DNA from 4 places in the Propionispora vibrioides genome. Region 1 is predicted to be linked to each of the others. Evidence: riboswitches for the same ligand, from Rfam matches in the RefSeq annotation. Region 1 holds a riboswitch; each other region holds the start of a gene.
What was found. A riboswitch is a leader RNA that binds a small molecule or an ion and turns the genes downstream of it on or off. The one in region 1 is predicted to bind cyclic di-GMP.
Positions count from the first base shown of each region.

Region 2: linked by a shared signal. The riboswitch ahead of BMW43_RS16395 (V4R domain-containing protein) and the one ahead of BMW43_RS09855 (tetratricopeptide repeat protein) in region 1 are both predicted to bind cyclic di-GMP.
Region 3: linked by a shared signal. The riboswitch ahead of BMW43_RS01445 (hypothetical protein) and the one ahead of BMW43_RS09855 (tetratricopeptide repeat protein) in region 1 are both predicted to bind cyclic di-GMP.
Region 4: linked by a shared signal. The riboswitch ahead of BMW43_RS15195 (hypothetical protein) and the one ahead of BMW43_RS09855 (tetratricopeptide repeat protein) in region 1 are both predicted to bind cyclic di-GMP.

Region 1 is NZ_FODY01000010.1:40,156-45,516, reverse strand. It holds gene BMW43_RS09855 (tetratricopeptide repeat protein) at 1-2,026, opposite strand, end outside; cyclic di-GMP riboswitch class I at 2,283-2,367, opposite strand; cyclic di-GMP riboswitch class I at 2,542-2,626, opposite strand; gene BMW43_RS09850 (QueT transporter family protein) at 2,742-3,191, opposite strand; gene htpG (molecular chaperone HtpG) at 3,517-5,361, shown strand, end outside.
Region 2 is NZ_FODY01000024.1:63,585-68,945, forward strand. It holds gene BMW43_RS16385 (DNRLRE domain-containing protein) at 1-281, shown strand, start outside; gene BMW43_RS16390 (DUF429 domain-containing protein) at 340-1,107, shown strand; cyclic di-GMP riboswitch class I at 1,205-1,298, shown strand; gene BMW43_RS16395 (V4R domain-containing protein) at 1,422-1,940, shown strand; gene BMW43_RS16400 (PAS domain S-box protein) at 1,969-3,573, shown strand; gene BMW43_RS16405 (DUF1848 domain-containing protein) at 3,634-4,578, shown strand; gene purB (adenylosuccinate lyase) at 4,638-5,361, opposite strand, start outside.
Region 3 is NZ_FODY01000001.1:269,884-275,244, reverse strand. It holds gene BMW43_RS01460 (hypothetical protein) at 107-1,153, opposite strand; gene BMW43_RS01455 (PilW family protein) at 1,167-1,613, opposite strand; gene BMW43_RS01450 (type IV pilus modification PilV family protein) at 1,616-1,981, opposite strand; cyclic di-GMP riboswitch class II at 2,385-2,467, shown strand; gene BMW43_RS01445 (hypothetical protein) at 2,609-3,253, shown strand; gene BMW43_RS01440 (secretin GspD/PilQ domain-containing protein) at 3,225-4,511, shown strand; gene BMW43_RS01435 (YqeG family HAD IIIA-type phosphatase) at 4,540-5,070, shown strand; gene BMW43_RS01430 (shikimate dehydrogenase) at 5,110-5,361, shown strand, end outside.
Region 4 is NZ_FODY01000021.1:36,849-42,209, reverse strand. It holds gene BMW43_RS15215 (DUF4870 domain-containing protein) at 108-458, shown strand; gene thiE (thiamine phosphate synthase) at 595-1,221, opposite strand; gene thiD (bifunctional hydroxymethylpyrimidine kinase/phosphomethylpyrimidine kinase) at 1,218-2,018, opposite strand; gene BMW43_RS15200 (hypothetical protein) at 2,123-2,791, opposite strand; gene BMW43_RS15195 (hypothetical protein) at 3,090-3,305, opposite strand; cyclic di-GMP riboswitch class I at 3,379-3,463, opposite strand; gene BMW43_RS15190 (hypothetical protein) at 4,050-4,718, opposite strand; gene BMW43_RS15185 (ferredoxin-like domain-containing protein) at 4,757-5,361, opposite strand, start outside.

The DNA of each region.
Region 1 (5,361 bases):
AAGAACTGGTATCCATCGGCTCCGGCTGATCACGTCCCACTCCTATCTCAAAGGAAGTTTCCCAATAATGCTTGGTAAAATTCCAACGCTGACGAAGGCCAAGACCATAGGCTTCCCGGCAACGGGGACTTTCGTAAACCGGCTCCAACCCATCAATCATCTGTTTTTTAAAGCCTGTTCTGTCGGCATAACCAAACCAAGACAGTTGTTTTGCTCCGGTATCAACCATCACATGGTCCCAGTCCAGGTTTATATCGCGCCGCCGGTTGCTGTCCGGATAATTTGCGGTTGCCATCATGACAGACAGATTGTCTTTGCGTCCAATTTGCCGGTTATACGCCAGCTGATACTCTGTCGTCATCATATGACCGGGCAACGCCTCCGCATCCATTACCGGTGTACGGCTTATATTAAAATCAACTCTGCTTTGTTCACCAAAATAGCGACTCGTGGTCAGGCGATACCCATCCATCCTGCCGTGACTACGGCCCTGATCCAGCCACAACTGTACCATGTGTTTCATATCGGTGTATCGTCCGCCAACAGAGTTTGTTCTTAATACGGTTTCTCCCTGGCCGTCAGAAATCCACGTACTGCCGATTCCTGCCAATATATCTACCCGGTCTGTCACCCGCTGTTCGCCGGTCAATTGTATGCCATGATCCTTATTTCCCTTATAATCGCTGCTACCGGTAGCGTTAACTGCCAGACTGCCCTGCCAACGTCCTTCAAAGGTCCTCAGCGCCTGAGCCGCTATTGGATTTGCACTATACTTGTCCAATCCTGCTGCGGCCAGCCTGGCAGAATAATAATCGCCTCCCAGCACAGCCGTATTAACAATACCACTATTGGCAGCAGGCTGTGTACCCGGCAAAGCAGCCAACGACAGATATTGTCCGTAAGCTTCTCTGATCAGCCCCTGGCGATAAAGTATCGCAGCAAACTGCTGGCGAAACGCCGCACAATCAGGATAGGCATGGATTATGGCTTGATACAGCTTCTTTCCGGCCTCATACCGCCCCATTGTAAAAAATGAATCGGCATCCCCGGTAATGCTCATGGCCTGTTCTGCAGCCATATTGATAAGTTCCTGATACAACGCCATCGCCTGTTTTTCCTTGGAGCCGGTCAACATATACGAATAAGCCAGGCTGTGCCTATCGCTGGGCAAGCTTTCCCCCTGCTCCAGAATACTGCAATAAATACTTATGGCCTGTTTGGGCAGATTGAGTCGTAAATAAGAGTCCGCCAACGCGCGCCGCCCATAGGCAGGAATCTCCCGGTAATTGGGCCATAATTGCTCCCCTGCTTTAACCGCGGTTTGATAATCACCGTACAAAAATAATGCCAGCACGTAGTCACATTGCATCTGAACAGTCGCACTTTTATCACGGATTGCAGGCCGCAGCAGTACAATAGCCTGCCGGTATGCATCATGTCTAATAAATTGAGCCGCCATCCCGCCACGCAACGCCAGCAACGAAGCTTTTAATGCCGGATCGCTTTGTCCGTCAACAAAAGCTACGGCAGTTTCTATTAGCTTAGCCGCTCCGTCTGCATCACCGCGTGCCAGTAATATATTAGCTTTGCCACTGTAAGCCGCTAAATTGTCAGGTTGTTCTTCCAGCAAGGTCGAATAAATACGCTCCGCTTCGTCAAAACGCTCCATATGTACCAGACTTTCCGCTTCCCATAAGCGGGCTTTCTTATTTCCCGACATGGCCGATTGATGATATAACTGCCAGGCGTCGTTAAAGCGTCCGGTCTTAAAATATGCCTGGGCCACATTGATTCTCACATAATCAGGCATGGCCGGGAATGTTTTTATTCGTTCTTCATACAACTGAATCGCTTTTGTATATTCTCCGGCCCAGGCTGCAACGACGGCATAATCGGATACAATATCCTCTTCTGCCTCACGGTCAGCCGCCAAATTTTCCAGTATCGCCAACGCCGGCCGATACTCCCCGTCCCTTGCCAAGGTAACCGCATATTCCCGTGCTGCTTCCCGGTTCTTATATGACATTTCAGCTGATTGCCCAAGTGTGGCTGGTGACGGTTCCTCTTTTGCCCTAACAGGTGTGTAGCACACCGCACTTCCTAAAAAAAACACTAAAGTAAGTAATGCCAATACTCGCTTGATCCTCATGTACACTCCCCTAACAATAGCTTTTATCTTTCGCTTTCACGATCGAAGTGCGTCTTTTCCATCCCTCCCACCTATCACCGGCAAAATGCACTGTCAAAAACAAAAAAACAGCCGAGTTACAAAGTTCTTAGCACTTTGCAACTCGGCTGTCATAACAAAAATGTTTTAGACCCTGAGCTTTGCGTCCCCGCCTTTCGACAAGTTTGCCCGCTATATATACCATTACCAATATGTAACAAACAGGTTAAGCACCTAGATGAACCCATTTATTCAAAATAAATACATTAGTTATTCTATCAATTGTTTCGATTTACGTCAACAGGATTTTTATTCTTCCAGTGACAAACATTTACTGCAACAGACAAAAACAGCCGAATTACAAAGTTCTCGTACTTTGCAACCCGGCTGCCATAACAAAAATGTTTTAGACCCTTAGCTTTGCGTCCCTGTCTTTCGACAGGTTTGCCCGATTCCGCTCGCTCCAGCCAACAATTGGCGGCCGGACGCTATCCGTTTAGACTACACAAATATAGTAAACATTTTATCATTTGTTCAAGCTGTAGTCAATATAGCTTGATTCATCAACGGCAAACTACTGAATCCTTTGTGCGGCTTTAATCAAAATAACCCCCAGCGTTCCAATGACTACCGCCTCGCCGATAAAGACAGAACCAAATACCGACCAATAGGGCATAGCAAACAGATAAGCCAAATAAGCGCCGACCACGACGGCATTAATGATCACCGGGAAGACATAGGCGGCCTTGCTGTCTTTAAAGCGCCGGGTCAGCCAGGCTGCCGCCAGTGTGGCCAGACTGCCAAAGACCACATCCATCACGCCGGCGCCGCCAATCATATTGGCCAGCAGGCAACCGACAAACAGCCCCCATACCGATTCGGCATATAAAATAGGCAGCACAGTAAGCGCCTCGGCAATCCGGAATTGGATGACCCCATAGGAGATGGGCTGAAATACCACGGAAAGCACTACATAAATGGCGGCGATCACAGCCGCCTTCATTAATTTTTTCTGATTCATCATAATCCTTCCTCATATAAATAGAATATTTCATTCCCCCTATTCGACCAATCCGATCATACTCCTTTTTTACAGGTTCCCCCAGACAGCAACGGGGCTGCTAACCCTCAAAATGTCCGCAATATCAACAACCACAAAAAAATTAGAATCTTGGTAATTGGTACAGCTATTTTAGTTAACAGGCAATAAAATTCCCATAAAAAAGTAAAAAGCCCCACAAAAACAATTGATTTACACCGCCAATCCGGTTATGATATAAACAAAGTTAGCACTCAAGAAGATTGAGTGCTAACAACTTGTTAAGACTGACGAAAAGGAGACTCGCACCATGACTCAAGAAACAAAACCTAAACAAACGCGGGAGTTTCAAGCCGAAACCAAACAACTGCTGGATTTAATGGTTCACTCTATTTATACCAACCGGGAAATCTTCTTGCGCGAACTTATTTCCAACGCATCGGATGCGATTGACAAAGTACGTTTTGAGTCTTTGACTAATTCGGCGCTGCTGGAAGGCAATTCGGACTTTGAAATTTTCTTAGTGCCTGATGAAACCACCCACACCCTGACAATCTCCGATAACGGTATGGGGATGACCTATGAGGAAGTCGTTGAAAATATTGGCACCATTGCCAAGTCCGGTACGAAAGCCTTTCTTGCCAAACTAAAAGAAAAAGAAACGTCCCCTGACCAGGAACTGATCGGCCAGTTCGGTGTTGGTTTTTATTCCGCCTTTATGGTCGCGGAAAAAGTAACCCTATTAACCCGTGCGCCCGGGGAGGCCAATGGAATCCGCTGGGAATCCACCGGCGACGGAACCTATACTATCGAAGAATGCGATAAGGAGCAACGAGGTACTACCATCATCCTCACCCTGAAGGAAGAATTCCGTACTGCCGAAGAAAACTTCTTACATACATACACCCTGCAATCACTGGTCAAGAAGTACTCTGATTATATCCGTTATCCGATCAAAATGAACGTTACCAAAGAGGAACAGCCCAAAGATGCCGACGGCAAACCGATTGAAGGTGCCGACGCTGTAAAAACAATAGAAGTCCGTACTTTAAATTCGATGACCCCGCTCTGGGCGAAAAACAAGAACGAAATCACCCGGGAAGAATACGATTCTTTCTATAAGGATTTGTTCCATGACTGGGAAAACCCGCTGGAGGTCATTCATTCCAAAGCGGAAGGCACCGTGGAATATACCAGCCTCTTATACCTGCCGGCCCGGGCCCCGTTCGACCTGTATGACCGGGATGCCACCGGCGGTATCCGGCTGTACTCCAAGCATATTTTCATTATGGAAAAATGCCAGGACCTGCTGCCGGAGTACCTGCGTTTTGTCCGCGGTCTGGTGGATTCGCCTGACTTCTCGCTCAATATCTCCCGGGAATTGCTGCAGCACAGTAAACAGCTAAAACTGATCGGTAAAAACCTGGAAAAAAGCGTACTGAAAACACTGGAGAACCTGTTGTCTAAGGATCGTCCCCAATACGAGTCCTTCTGGAAAGAATTTGGCCAGGCCCTGAAAATCGGCGTCTATTCCGACTATCAAAGCCGGGATAAGCTAAAAGGCCTGCTGCTCTTCCCTTCCTCCCATTCCGCCGACGGCCTTACCTCGCTTGACGAATATGTGGGACGGATGCCGGAAAAACAGAAAGTTATCTACTATGCCACCGGCAAAGACCGCTCCTCAGTGGAACGGCTGCCGCAAATGGAACTGCTGAAGGAAAAAGGAGTCGAAGTACTCTTTCTATTTGACCGGGTCGATGAATTCACCATTGACGCCTTACAGGAATTTAAAGAGAAGAAGTTCCAGTCAATCAGCCGCGGTGATCTGCAACTGGACGACTTGGAATCACCGGAAGCCAAGCAGGATGCCGAAAGCCTTTCCAAAGAAAATGAGCCGCTTCTGCAGGCCATTAAAGAAAAACTGTCCGGAAAAATTACCGATGTCAAGATCAGCAGCCGCCTAAAATCAAGCGCCGTCTGCCTGGTCAGTGACAACAACGGCATCAGCCTGTCGATGGAACAGATTCTGGCCGAAATGAATAAAGCCCCCTTCAAGGCCAGCCGCATTCTGGAGCTGAACCCCCATCACGAAGTATTCACCGCTTTGAAAAAAGTGTATGAAACCGATCCTACAGCCACGGCCTTCACCGACTAC
Region 2 (5,361 bases), on a different contig from region 1:
GAACCTTTAATGTGTCTGCAAGTGATATCGTCGTTGAAACAGATATTACCGAGTTGTTTGGTAGATGGCTTAACAATACGCTGGTGAACAGGGGAATCGCGATTATTGAGGAAAAATTTAACTTTCAAGTGACCGGACGTACTTCTTTCGGTTCAGCGTACTGTAAAGATAAAACATTGATACCCTATATAAGAGTTGTGTATAAAGAAAAAGAAGGATCGCCTTATTTTCCCATACCTAATATCGGCTATTGTGCCACCGTTATTCCTTGCCAATCATAAGCGGTCATGTATATCATTGTATTAACAATGATATTTTTTTATGGAAGGAAATACAGAAATGGAAGCAAGAACGGGCGGTACTGGCTGGGTGGGCATTGACAGTTGCAAACGAGTGGGAAAATATCGGGGCTGGGCAGTGTTTTGGCACGACTTGTCCGGCCGGTATGGTTTTGCAGATTATCCGGACATTACCAAGCTGATGACAGAGCATAATGATGCCGGCTGCCTGCTTATCGACATCCCGATTGGATTGCCGGAAAATAGTCAGCAGAATGTGGCTAGACCGGATCAGAAATTAAGGAGCAGGCTGCCGGGAAAAGCGTCCAGTGTGTTTAATACTCCCTGCCGTCAGGCCGTTTACGCCCAGGACAAGCAGACCGCCAAGGCTTGCAACCTGCAGGTGCTGCAAAAAAGTCTGTCCGAGCAGTCACTGGGATTTACGCCGAAAATTCGCGAGGTGGATCAATTCTTGCTGGAACAGCCGCAATACATTGGCCGTCTGCGGGAATCGCATCCGGAGTACGGTTTTGCTATATTAAACGGTAATAAACCGCTGGTGAGCAAGAAAACCCTCCCGGAGGGACTTAAAGAGAGAACACAGTTGCTTTCAGAGTATTTTATACAAGCCGAACAGGCTATGGCTGAAATCCAAAACCGTTATCCCAAACAATTGCTGGATGATTTTATGGATGCCATGGTATTGTCGGTTATTGGCCGGCTTGGTATGCAGTATGGTTTTTCTACTATTCCTCAACAGCCGGTAGGAGATAGTCGAGGAATTCCGATGGAGATTGTATACAGTGAGCCGCGCCTGAAGGAGAGCTAGATTGTAACAGGAAAATATGTTTTTTTGTCAAGGACAGAAGGAAAAGTGACAGCCAGTCTAGAAATGTAAAATTTATGTAGAATTTGTAAAAAAACGAAGAATTTTTTGGCAAACTTGTCGAAAGACAAGGACGCAAAGCTATGGATCTAACTATACCAAATGACGGTATAAATGATTGCCAAGCCGCAACTAGGTTTTGGCGATTTTTTTTTAATAATGGAGATTATTTGAGGCGTTAAGTGTTGAATTTAGCTTCCAAGTGCAGCTAATCTGAGTGTGCTTGCATGGAGTCAAACAAAAAGAGGAGTCTGGTTATGGAGCGAAAATATGAATTTCAATGGGAATTACTTGGTGATCTTGCTGCCGGCAGGCCTAACCTGGGGCCGATGGTTAGCACTGATGTATACAGGCTTATGCAGTTTTGTTTTCGCGATGTGCTTGAAAAACATTACGGAACGGAAATGGTCGATACTTTGTTCTATGAGTCAGGGTTGCTGGCGGGAAAACAATTCTATCAAAACGTTATTAGGGATGTAAAAGATTTCAATAGTTTTGTTCAGGCAATACAAACAGCTCTGGCAGATAAAAAAATCGGAATTCTACGGGTTGAATCGGCCGACCATGAAAACGGAAAATATGTAATGAGTATTTCCGAGGACTTGGATTGTTCCGGCTTGCCGGAATTGGATTATGAAGTATGCGTGTATGATGAAGGTTTTATAGCCGGGCTTCTGGAAGGGTTTACCGGCAAGCAGTATAGTGTTAAGGAGATTGACTGCTGGTGTACAGGCGATAGGACTTGCCGGTTCACTGCTGAAATATCCGTGAAGTGAATCTTTGGTTTTAGAGAGGGATATCCACGTGCGTAAAGAAATGGAAGAAGAAATCAATGAAATAGTGAGAGAGTTATATCAGGTGATAAAGGGAAAAGATGTGACAAACGGTGATTCTGCCTGCGCGGAAAAACATCCGGAGTTTGCCAAGCTGAAAAACGAGCTTCTCTTGCTTAGATCTTTTACTGATACACTTGCTAAAGGCGATTTGTCTTCTACAATAAACTTACGCGGATATTGGCCGGGTGCGTTAAAGGCCCTGCAGTCCAATCTGCGCCATTTGACTTGGCAAACAGGGATGGTTGCTTCCGGTGATTATAGCCAACGGGTTGATTTTATGGGAGACTTTTCCATTGCGTTTAATAGCATGGTACTTGGTTTAAAAGATGCGGCAGAAAATGAGCGAGGCTATATTGCTGAGCTTGAAAAACAGCAGGAAATCATTCGGGAAAGTGAACGAAAATATAAATTTATCGCTGAAAATACGGGGGACGTGATCTGGCTGTTGGATACCGACGGCATTATCCGATATATAAGCCCCTCGGTTGAGAAATTATTAGGGTTTGCAGCAGTTGAACTAGAGGGGAAAAATTCGCAGCAAACGACACTTACCTTTTTGTGGAGTGCTTTTCAGAAGACTACGACTGACAACATTCAATGGCACAGCAGTAAAGTACCGGTCATTGTGGAAGAGGAACAACTGCGAAAAGACCGGAAAGTGATCTGGCTTGAATCTTCCATAAGCATTGCCCGGGATCAGGCGGGGACCCATATTGGCTATATTGGTGTTACCCGTAATATTAGTGAAAGAAAAAGAAATGAGAGTCTGCTTTATCAGGCGTATGAAAGAAAAAAGAGAAGTGAGTTTTTTAATAAACTGGCTGTCCGGAATGATATAAATGATCTGGCGTTGCAGGAGTATAGTGGAAAAAACAAGCTTCATATCCCAAAAGATTTTTCTTTATTGTTTTTTGACGTAGATACTGTACCGGGAGTGTCTGATACAGCCGATAATCATTACCATAAGCAGCAGCTCGTGGATTTCCTGATTGATATATTAAATAAGAAGAATAATACGATTGCCTGGGAGACAGACATTGGTATTGTGGTCCTTAGCGATTTTGCTTCATGTCCCAACCATAAAGAACGGGAAACCGAACTGGCGGAAAGTTATGTAGCTTATATAGGTGCCTATGTCCGTAATATTCATGTTACAGTGGGAATTGGAAACTATGCAGAGGGTTGGTCAGGTTTGGCTAACCGGTTAAACAATGCGAAGACTTCGGTACGGATTGGTAAACAGGTTTGGCCGGAAAGATATATTTATCATTATGAAAATTGCGGGATTTATCAGGTGCTTGCTCCTTTTGCCGTTACTGACGGAGCAGTTGATTATGTGCATCAAATGATCGGCCCACTGCTGCCGCACCCTAACTTATTGGAGACACTGGAAAAGATTTTATCAGGTCTAAGCTTCAAGGAGATTGGTACGCAGCTATATTTGCATCATAAGACTATTCAACTCAGAAAGCAGCGGATTGAGCAAATTCTAAATATATCGCTTGATTGTTATGAGACGCGGACAGCGTTGGCTACAGCTCTCCAGTTGTTGAAGATTTTAAAACTTGGCTGAATCTTGGCAGTGATTGTATAAGATATAACGAAAGCGCCAGCGGGGAAGTGGGAGATAACAATGATTATCAGTGCCAGCCGACGGACAGACATACCGGCTTTTTACTCGGATTGGTTTGTCAATCGTTTGCGGGAAGGTTTTGTTTATGTGCGGAATCCGATGAATTATCGCCAGATATCCCACATTTCACTGAAGCCGGAAGTGGTTGACTGTATTGTTTTCTGGACCAAGAATGCTTTGCCGCTGCTTACGAAATTGCCTGTTATTGATGCTATGGGGTTTGTATATTATTTTCAGTTCACGATTACGCCTTATGATGCAAAACTGGAACGACATGTACCTGACAAATATCAAATTATCGAAGGTTTTAAACGTTTAAGTGATACCATTGGCAAAGAACGAGTAGTCTGGCGCTATGATCCGGTGATTGTCACGAAATTTTTTTCTGTAAGCAAGCATCTGGAATGTTTTTCCGCTTTGTGCCAGTCTTTGCGAAACTATACGGAGCGTTGCGTTTTTAGTTATGTTGATGTGTATGGCAAGCATAAGGGCAGACAGGAAGGGGCAGCGATTGTTGAACTGGAGGACGAAGCGAGGCAGACGATTGCGCGAGGGTTTGCCGATATTGCCAGAGAGAACCGGCTTATTTTGCAGGTTTGTGTGGAGGACCTGGATCGGCAGCGATACAATATAAGCGAGGCCGCTTGTATCGACCGGGAAATTATTGAGACAGTAACCGGGTATAAATTGAAGCCAAAGAAGGACAACAATCAAAGAAGCGGTTGCCGTTGCCTTGAAAGCGTGGATATTGGCGCGTATAATAGCTGCCGGCACGGTTGTAACTATTGCTATGCAGTGGACGATGATTATGGAGCCTGTAAAAATTCAGTTTACCATCAAATCCATTCTCCGTTGCTGCTGGGGCAAGTAGAGGCCGGGGACCGTATCATTCCAAGGAAGTTGACTGTTTTACGGGATAAGCAGGAAGCGTTGTTTGAACTATAGAAAAAGGCACGGACTCTGTTCAAAGTAGAAGAGAGTCCGTGCCTTTTTGGATTATTGTGTTATGACTTACGATGCTTAACGAGGCTGGCAGCTATGCCGATGTAGGAGCAAGGTGTTAGGGCCAATAGACGGGCTTTGGCCTCTGCCGGCAGGTCAATGCTGGTGATGAATTCTTTAATTTCCGCTTCACCAATAGTTTTGCCGCGAGTTATTTCCTTTAATTTATCATAGGGGTTTGTATGGCCGTGCTTACGCATAACCGTTTGTACCGCTTCGGAGATTACTTCCCAGGCATTAGCGAGATGGGTGTTAATTGCATCGGCATTAACCGAAGTTTTGGCGAAACCCTTGGCGGCATACACCAAGGCCAAATGAGAATAACCGATAGCTGCTCCTATATTTCGTTGTGCCGAGGAGTCGCTTAGATCTCTTTGTAAACGGGAAATTGGTAATTTATTGGCAAGGTGATCTAATAACGCATTACTTAAGCCCAAATTGGCTTCTGAATTTTCAAAATCAATAGGATTGACTTTGTGCGGCATGGTGGAAGAACCAACCTCGCCTTTGACGGTTTTTTGTTTGAAATACCCGAGTGAAATGTAAAGCCACATATCGCGGTTAAAGTCGAGAACGATGTTATTAAAGCGGTTAATCGCATGAAAACATTCGGCGACATAATCATGGGATTCGATTTGCGTGGTCAGTGGATTGTAAATTAATCCTAGACCTTCGACGAAGGTTCTGGATACAGTTTCCCAGTCTACTTCCGGGTAAGCAATCGCA
Region 3 (5,361 bases), on a different contig from region 1:
AGTCATTCAACTGTTGAGAGCGAATGACTGTTTTTAATTCCTCTAAGATAAATCGTTATTGTATTGTATCAATGCCAGATTAACTATCGTATTGTGTTAATAAGTACTAGTACCAAGTTCCTACTTCTACGGTTGAAGCAGATCCTGATTCCGATGAATCATCTATTAATTGATTATAATTCATGGCTTCTTTTGAATAGGTTATTGTATTATTGCCACTGGAAGTTATATTGCCCTTTGCATATACTGCCCCACCGTTTAAAATTCCACTATACGTAATTGAGCCATATGATATATACACCGCACCACCAAGATTACTGCCACTCATTGTAATGCTATTTCCAGCAACCACTAAACAATTAGAATTAAAATTCATCGTTCCAGAATAAGTAATATTACCAGACACCAGCAGGGTCGTATTATTGAAACTCTTATTACCGGCCATAGTTAAGTCCCCATTTATAATAATAGTCTGGTTGTTATAGTTTTGGCCTGTAAGATCACTACTACGAGTTATCTTTGTATTTATAGGCCTATTCGTGCTATCAAGAAAGCTTTGCGCAGTTTTTGCGGTTTTAAAAGTATTGTAGTCAGCAAACCACCATTTTTCTTTTGGATTTTGTATTATTGCAGAATCGTGATCGCCATAATTTACTGTCCCGCTGCGTGTTACAGTTCCCTTTGCTACCAGTTTTCCATGCAGAAGTAGATTACCTGATAGAATAATATTACTATCTGAATACATTGCGTAATCAGATCCAGAAGGAACAGCCGGGCCAGTCGGATCACCTCCTGAAACAGTTACCGTAACATGTGTGGTTTTGCTTGAATTTCCCTCTCTACCTGTTGAGGTAACGGTATAAGCTCCCGCAGTCGCTGGACTTGAGGGAACTGGGCTAATCTGCACATTATATTGTGCATCTCCTATGTCTTGCCAACTATTTAACCACTTCCAGTCTTGAGATGATTGGTAAAAAGTAGAAATCGCTTTCTTGGCGCCTGACTCAGCTGCGTACTGAGCAGATAGTGAATTATGCTCTGTGCTGCTGGCGAATATAGCATTATTTAATTTTGGAAATAAAACAGCCATCATCCCGAGTAGAAAAACAGTAGTAAGTATTGACAATATAGTAGCATATCCTTTTTGATTCATAATATCACCACACTTATTCTATTGTAGCAGAATTAATGGTCGTAATGGTAACCGTGTTATTACTTTTTCCGTATAAATTAAATATTGCAGTAATAGTTGCTTTGCCATTACTATTTTTAGCGGTAAAGTTTAAGCTTTCAACTTGCCCGGGAGCAATGATAAATTCATTAGCAATTAAAGCGTGTTGTATTGTATCCAATTTTATTTCACGGCTATTAGATGCGACAGTGTATTGCAAGGTTGATCCTAATGCTTTAACTTTACTAGCATACCGAAGTTCGTTGGTAATTGCTGCGGAAACCTCTCGGTTATATGTGGCCGCATCAAGTCTACTAGAAGAAGTGTTATATATTTGATTTGAGGTAAACATGATTCCAAATATCCCTGCACCGATAATTGATAGAATTGCTATTCCGACAAGTAATTCGACTATGGTTAACCCTTTTTCGTTTTTTCCCATTTTCATGGTTTTAAATAATAGTAGTTTGTTATAGTCATGTTATTCGCTCCCCAAGATACGGTTATATTAACAGATAATAAATTAGCGTTTCCTGCAACTGGTGCCGGTGTCGAGACACTAACAGTATAAGTCATATTTCCAGTTGTTATTTTATCGGGTATATTGATGGTAAAGCTGTTTGTACCATCATTCACTCGTAATGCCTCGGCTGCTTGTTGTGCTATACGTAAAGCACCGTTATAGTTTTCAACGTATGATGATGCACGTACAGAATGTTGAAAGGCGAAGCCTATAGAGAGCAATGCCACTGATAGTATTAAACACCCAATTAAAATATCAATTAACAAGGAGCCCCTTTGATTTTTCATATTTTTTCCCTCAATGTAAAATGGAGAATAGCTTAAATATTATATTAATATGTATAATAATATAATAGTCTTCCGGATTATTATACCAGATAATACAAATATTGAGCATTGTTTTTCTAAACATTTAACGATTAATTTTTTAGTTGCCTAACTTTGTTTCTTAATTTTAATGAATTATCTTTAGCAGCTATCAAAAATTTACGAAATAACTTCCCTGTTTGTGGTCAATGGCTAAGTAGTAGCCATATGATAGAATTGTTATAATTAATACAAATTGATTAAAAATAATGGTTCTTAGCCACAAAAATATTACAATTGACAAATTACAGCAAAATTAGTGGTTGACAAAAAAGGTAAAATAAATAATGATTATAAATGAAAGTTTTTTACAATATATGCGTACATTTTGTATGGAAGCGATGAATATTGGTTTGTATCTGGACGCTTGAACCAATAGGAGTGAGTAGCGTAACCCCCCATCTGAATATTTTCAGATGGGTTTCTGTTTTTTGTAGAGAAATTTATTAGATTATTCTAGAATGGAAAATCAATTTCTCTTAAAAGGCACTAGATATAGAAAATTAGATGTATTTTTATACTTTATACTAAAAGGACGGTGCGATCTTTTTGAAGATTAAACAAGATATGTCATCTTTGTCGTCGAAGCTTATCGCAATTATAGCCATAGGTGTGACGGCACTAGCTGTCTATATATATGTCGCGCCGGATCATACTGGCGAATCGGTTCCTCAACCAGTTCTTGCCGACAAAAGCGTTCAAGTGAAAAAGGCGGTTGTAGTCAAAAACGTTAATGTAACCATTCCTGCCGTTGAAAAAAAACAGGAGGCAGTTCGCAATCCCTTCGCTGTTCCACCGGAATATTTAAATAACCAGGCCAAAAGCACGGATGGTAAAGAACCACCAGAGCAGCAGCTATCGCCGGGATCAGGGCAGATGTCTTCTTTCGATGATGGACATGGGGCAGCAAAAGCGGCAACTGAAGTTCCTAAAATCAGTGTTACAGGTATTGTAAGCAGTGATGACGGGCAACAATTGGCTGTTATCAATGACGGCAAACAGTCCAGAGCCTATCGTCTAGGAGAATGGATCGGCCTTTATCGAGTTAAAGGAATCGCGTCAGATATAGTGTCGCTAACCGGCCCGGCCGGAGAGATCATTCTACCTATCACTGACAATATAAAATCGGAAAAAGGCATAGCAAAAGAAAGGACAGGTAGTGGCAATGACCCAATACATAACATGGCGCAATAAGGTAATCGCTGTAATTACGATAATTGTAATTCATATCTTTGTCGTTTCTCCATTATGCTTTGCTAATCCGGGTTCGATCAGCTTAAATTTTATTCAGGAGGATATCCGGATTGTCTTACATACGTTATCGCTGTTAAGCGGTGTTAATATGATTATTGACGAATCGGCAGCCAAAGATTCGCCGACCATTACGGTCCGAATGGAAAATGTTTCGCTGGACACGGCGATTGATTTAATTGCCCAGGCCAAAGGACTTACATATCATAAAGTGGATAACACCATCATTTTTGAACGGGCTGATGTGGCCGATTCTGCGGTAATTAAATTGCAATATGTTACGGCACCGGATATGAAAGATACTATTACGTCAGCGGCAGAAGGGTTAAAAGTAAAGGTAGAGACCGATATTCCTTCCAATTCCCTGCTGGTTACCGGTTCCTCGCTTGGGATTTCCCGAATAAAGCAAATCGTTGGTGAACTGGATAAACGGTTGCAGCAGGTAGAGCTGGAAGCCAAGGTAGTTGCTATTAGTAAATCAGCAACTAAGGATTTAGGGATTAGCTGGACTTGGGATGAGACGCCGAAGAGTGTGGAATACGATCCTCCTACCTATAGCTATGATTCTGATACAGGTAAATATGTTATGACTGATCAGGGGACAATTACTCGTCATGCAAGTTCTAGTGTAGGTGGTGGTTATCCGGGAATTATTCAGTTCGGTTCATCACCTATAAACGGGTTGCCTTATGAATTTTATTATTCAGCTAAAATCAATGCTCTTGTAAGCAAAGGGAATGCAAAGATTCTGTCTCAGCCTAAGGTTATTACTGTGAACGGTAAACAGGCCCGTATATTAATAGGAGACCGGATTCCGGTGCAGACTAATACTGTGGCCAATGGGACAACTTCTACTTCTACAACCTATATTGATACAGGGATAAAGTTAACTTATACTCCGGTAGTAGGGGCTGACGGGCAAATAACCGCCAATGTGCGGACTGAAGTTAGTACGCCGCAGCTGGTTTCTGATATCAAGCAATATCAAATTACGACAAGGGAAGCCGAAACCAATGTGCGAATGAAGGACGGAGAAACTATGGTGATTGGCGGTTTGATTGGCAGTCAGGAGTCAAAGACTATTACGAAAGTTCCTTTCTTAGGTGATTTACCCATATTGGGTTCACTGTTTAAAAGTGTAAGCAATACGGGCAGCGAATCGGAAATTGTCATATTCTTAACGGCTCATGTTCTTCAATAAAGGCTAAATTGCTTTTAGTAGGGGGTATTTGACGATTCTTTTTTATAAACTTTTTTGTCCTGATCTCTATGTAAAATCCCTCCAGGAGATTCCTTGGGCGGGTATTTCGCAAAAGAACATTAAAGGTTTACTTTTTGATTTGGACAATACGCTTCTTCCCTGGGGAGGTTGTCAAATTCCCGGTGAAATCAGCAACTGGCTGCAATGCGCAAAAGAGAAGGGGTTACAACTATGCCTGGTTTCCAACAGCTATGAAAAGCGGGTAGCTGGAATTGCCCGAAGCCTTAATATTGATTATATATCCTGGGCACGTAAACCGGCTAACTACGGTTTTGCCAAAGCTATCCGTAACATGGGTTTAGTACCGCAAGAAGTAGCCGTTATTGGTGACCAGATCTTTACAGATATTTATGGTGGGAATCGGCTAGGTTGCTATACGATCCTGGTTGTTCCTTTGAGTAGCCATGAATTGCCTATTACTAAGCTGGTACGAATGTTAGAACGCAGGTTATTGGTAAAATTGGAACAAAGAGGATTGTTGATAAAGTTAAATAAATAACAAAACAGATGACTATGTGCAAGGATTGAGGAACTCGTTATGATAACAGGGAAAACAAAAAAGATTGGAATCATCGGCTGGCCGGTAGGACATTCTCAGTCACCGGCAATACAAAATGCCGCTTTTAAAGCGGCCGGGTTGGATTATGTGTATGTTCCACTACCCGTTGAACCTGAGCATTTGGAAGCTGCGGTTGAGGGATTGAAGGCGCTGGATTTTGCCGGAGTCAATGTTACCATACCGCATAAAGTGGATATTATGAAATATTTGGATAAGCTTGATGAGAGTGCG
Region 4 (5,361 bases), on a different contig from region 1:
CGCCCGGGGTATGTTTTCAAACGATCCGAAACGTTCCCTGACGGCACTTTTTGTGCCATACTTCGTTAATTCTTGGGGAATAGGAACTAATTAGGAGGTGTTTTCCGATGAACGATATTACCGGCGAACAAAAACTGCTGGCTGTATTATCCCATCTGGCCTACCTGCTTGGCGGCCTGGGTTTTATCGTCGCTCCCCTGGTGATCTTTCTGCTTAAACGGGAGGACCGCTTTGTTTACGAGCATGCCAAACAAGCCCTGGTGGCTCATCTGGTTATTTTGGTATTTTCGGCAATTACCGGCTTATTATGCACTTTGCTGATTGGTTTTCTACTGGTGCCCGTCCTGGCCATCTTCTGGCTGTTACTGCTTGTCACCTCGATCATCGCCGCCGTCCGGGCGGTTGACGGACAGTTGTATGAATATCCCTTAATCCAGCGCTTTGTCAACAAACTGTAGCCATAAAGGAGGCTGTCGCAAAAATGCTTTTATTTACAACAGCCTGCATGTAGGAAAAATAGCTTGTCGTTCTTTTGACATTGCCCCAACAGAACTAAAAAGGCTGTTACGCTTTAGCGCAACAGCCTTTTTGTTATTATGCCGTTATGATCAACTGGCGCAGGTGCTGCGCTGCCGCCCGGACATCGTCCTGGGCCAATATGGCTGAAACAACTGAGACGCCGGCAATGCCGGTACCCATGACTTCCGTCACATTGGCCGTTCCAATCCCGCCGATCGCCACAACCGGAATGGTTACATTTTGCCGGATGGCGGTCAGTTCTGACAGACTCACCGCCCGGGCATCCGTTTTGGTGCCTGTCGGGTACATGGCCCCAATCCCCAGATAATCGGCACCACCTGCTTCGGCCAGTTGCGCCTCGGCCAGTGTAGTCGCCGACACACCAATCAGCTTGTCCCGGCCCAGCAGCCTTCTGGCCACAGGCAGCGGCAGGTCCTGCTGACCAATGTGCAGTCCGTCGGCATCAACGGCCAGGGCAATATCCAGCCGGTCATTAATAATGAGCGGCACGTCGTAACGGCCGCAGATTTCCTTGACCTTAAGCGCAATCTGGTAAAATTCGGCCGACGAGGCTTCCTTTTCCCTAAGCTGCAGCAGCGTTACCCCACCGGCCAGGGCTTCTTCCAAACTCCGATAAAAGTCCTTCCCGCCGACCAGCCGGCGGTCAGTCACCAGATACAAAGAATAGTCAATGGCGTTCATTCCAGCCCCGCCTTCCGGTATAACTCGTAAAAATGATGGGTCGGCCCTACCCCTTTGCCAATAGCCAGCGAATGTTCAATGGCTATAGTAATATACGCCTTGGCCCGTTTCACCGCTTCGGTCACCGTGCAGCCCTTGCCCAGATTGGCGGCAATCGCTGAAGATAATGTACAACCGGTGCCGTGGGTATTCTTGGTGGCAATCCGTTTGGCCGCCAAATATTCGAAGTGACTGCCGTCGTACAGGATATCGGTGGCGTCATCCGGCAGATGACCGCCCTTCACCAGGACGCAGGCCGCCCCCAGCCGGTGTATCCGCCGGGCGGCTTCCTCCATATCCGTCAGATTATGAATAGTCATCCCGGCAATCACTTCCGCCTCGGGAATGTTGGGTGTAACCAGTGCCGCCAGGGGCAGCAGTTCCTGCACCAGGGCTGCTTCGGCTTCCGGCTGCAGCAAATGATAGCCGCTTTTGGATACCATGACCGGGTCGACCACCACGTTGACCGCCTGGTACTGACGCAGCTTGGCGGCAATGGTATGGATGGTGACAGGCCGGGAAACCATGCCTATTTTAACGGCATCCACCTCAATATCTTCGAAAATCGCTTCAATCTGCTTGGCGATGATTTCCGGCTCAATGTCCTGCACCGCCAGTACGCCCTGCGTATTTTGCGCTGTTACGGCAGTGATGACACTCATGCCGAACACGCCCTGCGCGGAAAAGGCTTTTAAGTCGGCCTGGATGCCGGCGCCGCCGCTGCTATCCGAGCCGGCAATGGTTAATACTTTTTTCATACCAGGTTGTCCTCCCGTCTTAGGGTGTGTTTGTAAACGATCCGAAACGACCCCTGACAGCGCTTTTTGTGCCATAAATCATTCCGTTCATTTAAAAGCACATCCTATAACCAAACATTTTTAATCATTGTTTTTATCTGCTCCGGCAACGCAAGGTTAGTGCTGATATCGGAAAAGCCGTCCTGCGGCGTAAGCGAATACACGGTAAGATAATCCACCGGCCGGTAACCGAACAGTTCCAAATTGCCAAGCCGGGAATTGTATAGCGCCTGACGAAAATCAATGGTGACAGTATTCCCATGAATATTGACATCTAACCCGTAAGAGGGATCCAGGTGTCCCACAACCTTGCTCACCATCGCCAGACTGACCCGGGAAAAAATCCATGACACGAAAGGCTTGTCCGGCAGCTTTTTATCGGTTACCTTCAGTGTTAGCAACGACTGATCCTGATTATGTACTAATTGCTCCACCGTGCAGACCAGCACGACCCGCCCTTCCTTGGCCGTCTTCGCTTCAATTCTAAGCTGGTGGTTTTTTAGCGAGGTAACCTTCATTTCCGTAACCGGTCCGCCGGGCTCCAGCATTGAGGCCAGCGCCTGATTGATCACATCATCCGGTACGTGGACCTGTCCGCTGACCAGGTCGGAAAAAGTTTGTGCATCCCATACTTCCTTTATTGTAGCAACTGTCTGCGTCATGTCCGGCACCGCGCTGGCCGCCGACGGCAGCGAGAAACCGCTGCTGAACGCATCCTGTATTATCGCAGGCATATCCAAGCTATCCATCTCCTTTGATTTTCCCGGGGAACCGCTGATTCAGCCCCCACCACAGCCGGACCGGAAAAGTCCGGCACAAACAGACAGGCTAAGTATCCGTTTGCTTCAGGTATGTTTTCAAACTAACAGCATGGCCCATGTTAATGGACCACTAGTAATAGTTCCCTGTTTGCTGCCGTTTTCCTGCTACACTAAGACTCAGCCTGCCCACTGGCAAAGCTGCCCTGGCCACTGATTTCTGCAGCAGTTCATGAGAATCGCCTGAACCGTCCCCTTGTCCAAATCCGGGCGATCATGCCCGCAGGATAGAGCCCATACCATCCCGCAGGACTCTTGCCCAATGGCTTACCAGCCCGGTCTCCTCTTCCTCCGGCCAGTTTCCCTGTCCCGCCACAACTAAGCCGCAGCGCTTGCAACGGGTGAACGATCTCTTCTCCTGGGCCCCCGCCGGCGTTATGTCAACCTCTTCATACTGCTTGCTGCCACAAGAACATTTTCCTACAGCCAATGTTTCCATCTCCTTATCATATGGGGAACAAGCTTCCCTCGCGGCTGGTAAAAAAACAAAAAAAGCCGGTGCGTTATGCAACCTGGCTATCATAGATTTACATCCTTAGACCCATGGCTTTGCGTCCCTTCCTTTAAAAAGGTTTGCTAAAGAATGCTTATAAGGTTATCTATATGATCACTTCATAACTGCTTACTTCGGACACCGCCTGAACAATCACCAGAAAAAGTAAGCAATCCGACTCCTACTGCCGGTGATTCGACAAAAAGATTTCTCTTTTGCCAATTATCTACGCTTTCTATGTTTTATTATACTCGTTTTATCCGTATCTTGGAAGGAATCATCGGAATTATTTTGTGCACGCCCAACAGACTGCATAATAATCATAAAAAAACAGCCTGGTGGCTGTTTTCCTGTTTCAGCGATTCTTTTTTAGTCCCTTGTAACCCTGATTCTGCACTATTCTTGCGGTAGATTTTCCACAATACTGCGTTGTCGTCAGTCAGCATACTCCCCTAGTGTAGTGGCCCATTCACATTTCGCTAAATTACTTGTCTACATTTCCATCTGTGTCGTTGTCGTCAATCGGCGTAGGAACCGCGCTATGCCTCACTCCTCCGCCTTGCAGATGAAAATGTATCCTGCGTCCTTTAGTTGAAATATGAACGTGTCACTCCCCTAGTCTTGGAAAAATTCCGTGCCAGCCAATTTAGTCTCAGGGGTTACAAGACACCAGGTCGCCCATCAAACCCGTTTAATCTCGTAGCGGTTAACGGCGCCGCCCTGAGCGGTATCGGCAGTCTGGCTGTATTCCATGGCTGGGTTCATGGCCCGGACAAAGTTTTGGGTCCATTCCTGATATAACTTTTTCATGGGTTTTGCGCTGATGCCGACCCGTTTCCAGTTAGGCTCCTGCAGACAGGTGCCGCTCTCCCAGATAACCTGATCAGCGCTGCTCGCAACCATGACATCGGCCTGATCGCAGGGCATGCCGTTCAGCAGGTAATCATTCAGCGCCTGATAGATGCCGTCGGCCCGGTCGGTTTCATATTTATTTTGTTCGGCGGCATGACGGCCGCAGCTCTCGCCATGTTCGGCAAAAGCCCGGAGAATCACCGTCTCGGCGTCACCGCCGCAAACCTCAAGCAACTCCTTGATTAAGGCGGCTTCTCTCGATTCGGCCAGATTGATCTGCCGCTGTAGCCAGCCATGAATATTGCCGTGCTCAATCAAATCACCCAGATCGGCATCAGGCAGCGGCTGCCCGTAAGTCTGCCACACCTGGTCCCGCAGTTCTTCTGCCGTATCACCGCAGCTTTCCTGGGCTTTGGCAAAGACCAGTTCCTCCCGGTTGATAACCAAGCGGATCTTATTGTATAGCCAATAGTGAATATGTCCTAAAAATGCACTCATCTGTATTCCTCCTGCTGTAATAAATGTAGTAAAAAAGACTATATGACCTTGTTCAGTGCCGCCAGAATTTCATCCACCTTGATCCCATGGATTTCCGCCGCCTTCTGGACCGCTTCCCCCGTCGAGGACGGACAGCCCAGGCAGCCCATGCCAAATGAGCGGAAGACAGGCACCGTTTGCGGATACACCCGGATAATATCGCTGATCACGCTGTCGGCGGTGATCTTGTCACCCAGTACCAGCGTCCCTTCGGTCAGGCCGCCCGCCACAGGAATGATTTTTTCTCCGGCAGCCGACTGGCTGACCAGCGGTTCGGTGGTTTCGCTGACGCCCTTGTAGAATTCGGCCAGCACATCGGCCTTGAATTTTTTTAAGCCAATCCGGTCAATAAATTGTCCAACCCGTTCAATATCGGCATTCTTTTGATAATACCGCACAATAATGTCCACTATGTGCAGCGCTTCCTCCGCCGTCAGGTCCTCAATCAGCAAATCGGCCAGACGGGGATGCGAGCCGGCGCTACCGCCCACATATACATTCCAGCCCGCATCGGTCGCCAGCAGTCCGACATCCTTTACATACACTTCGGCACAGGAGTTGGGACAGCCGGCCACTCCCATTTTCATGCGGGAGGGCATTTCCT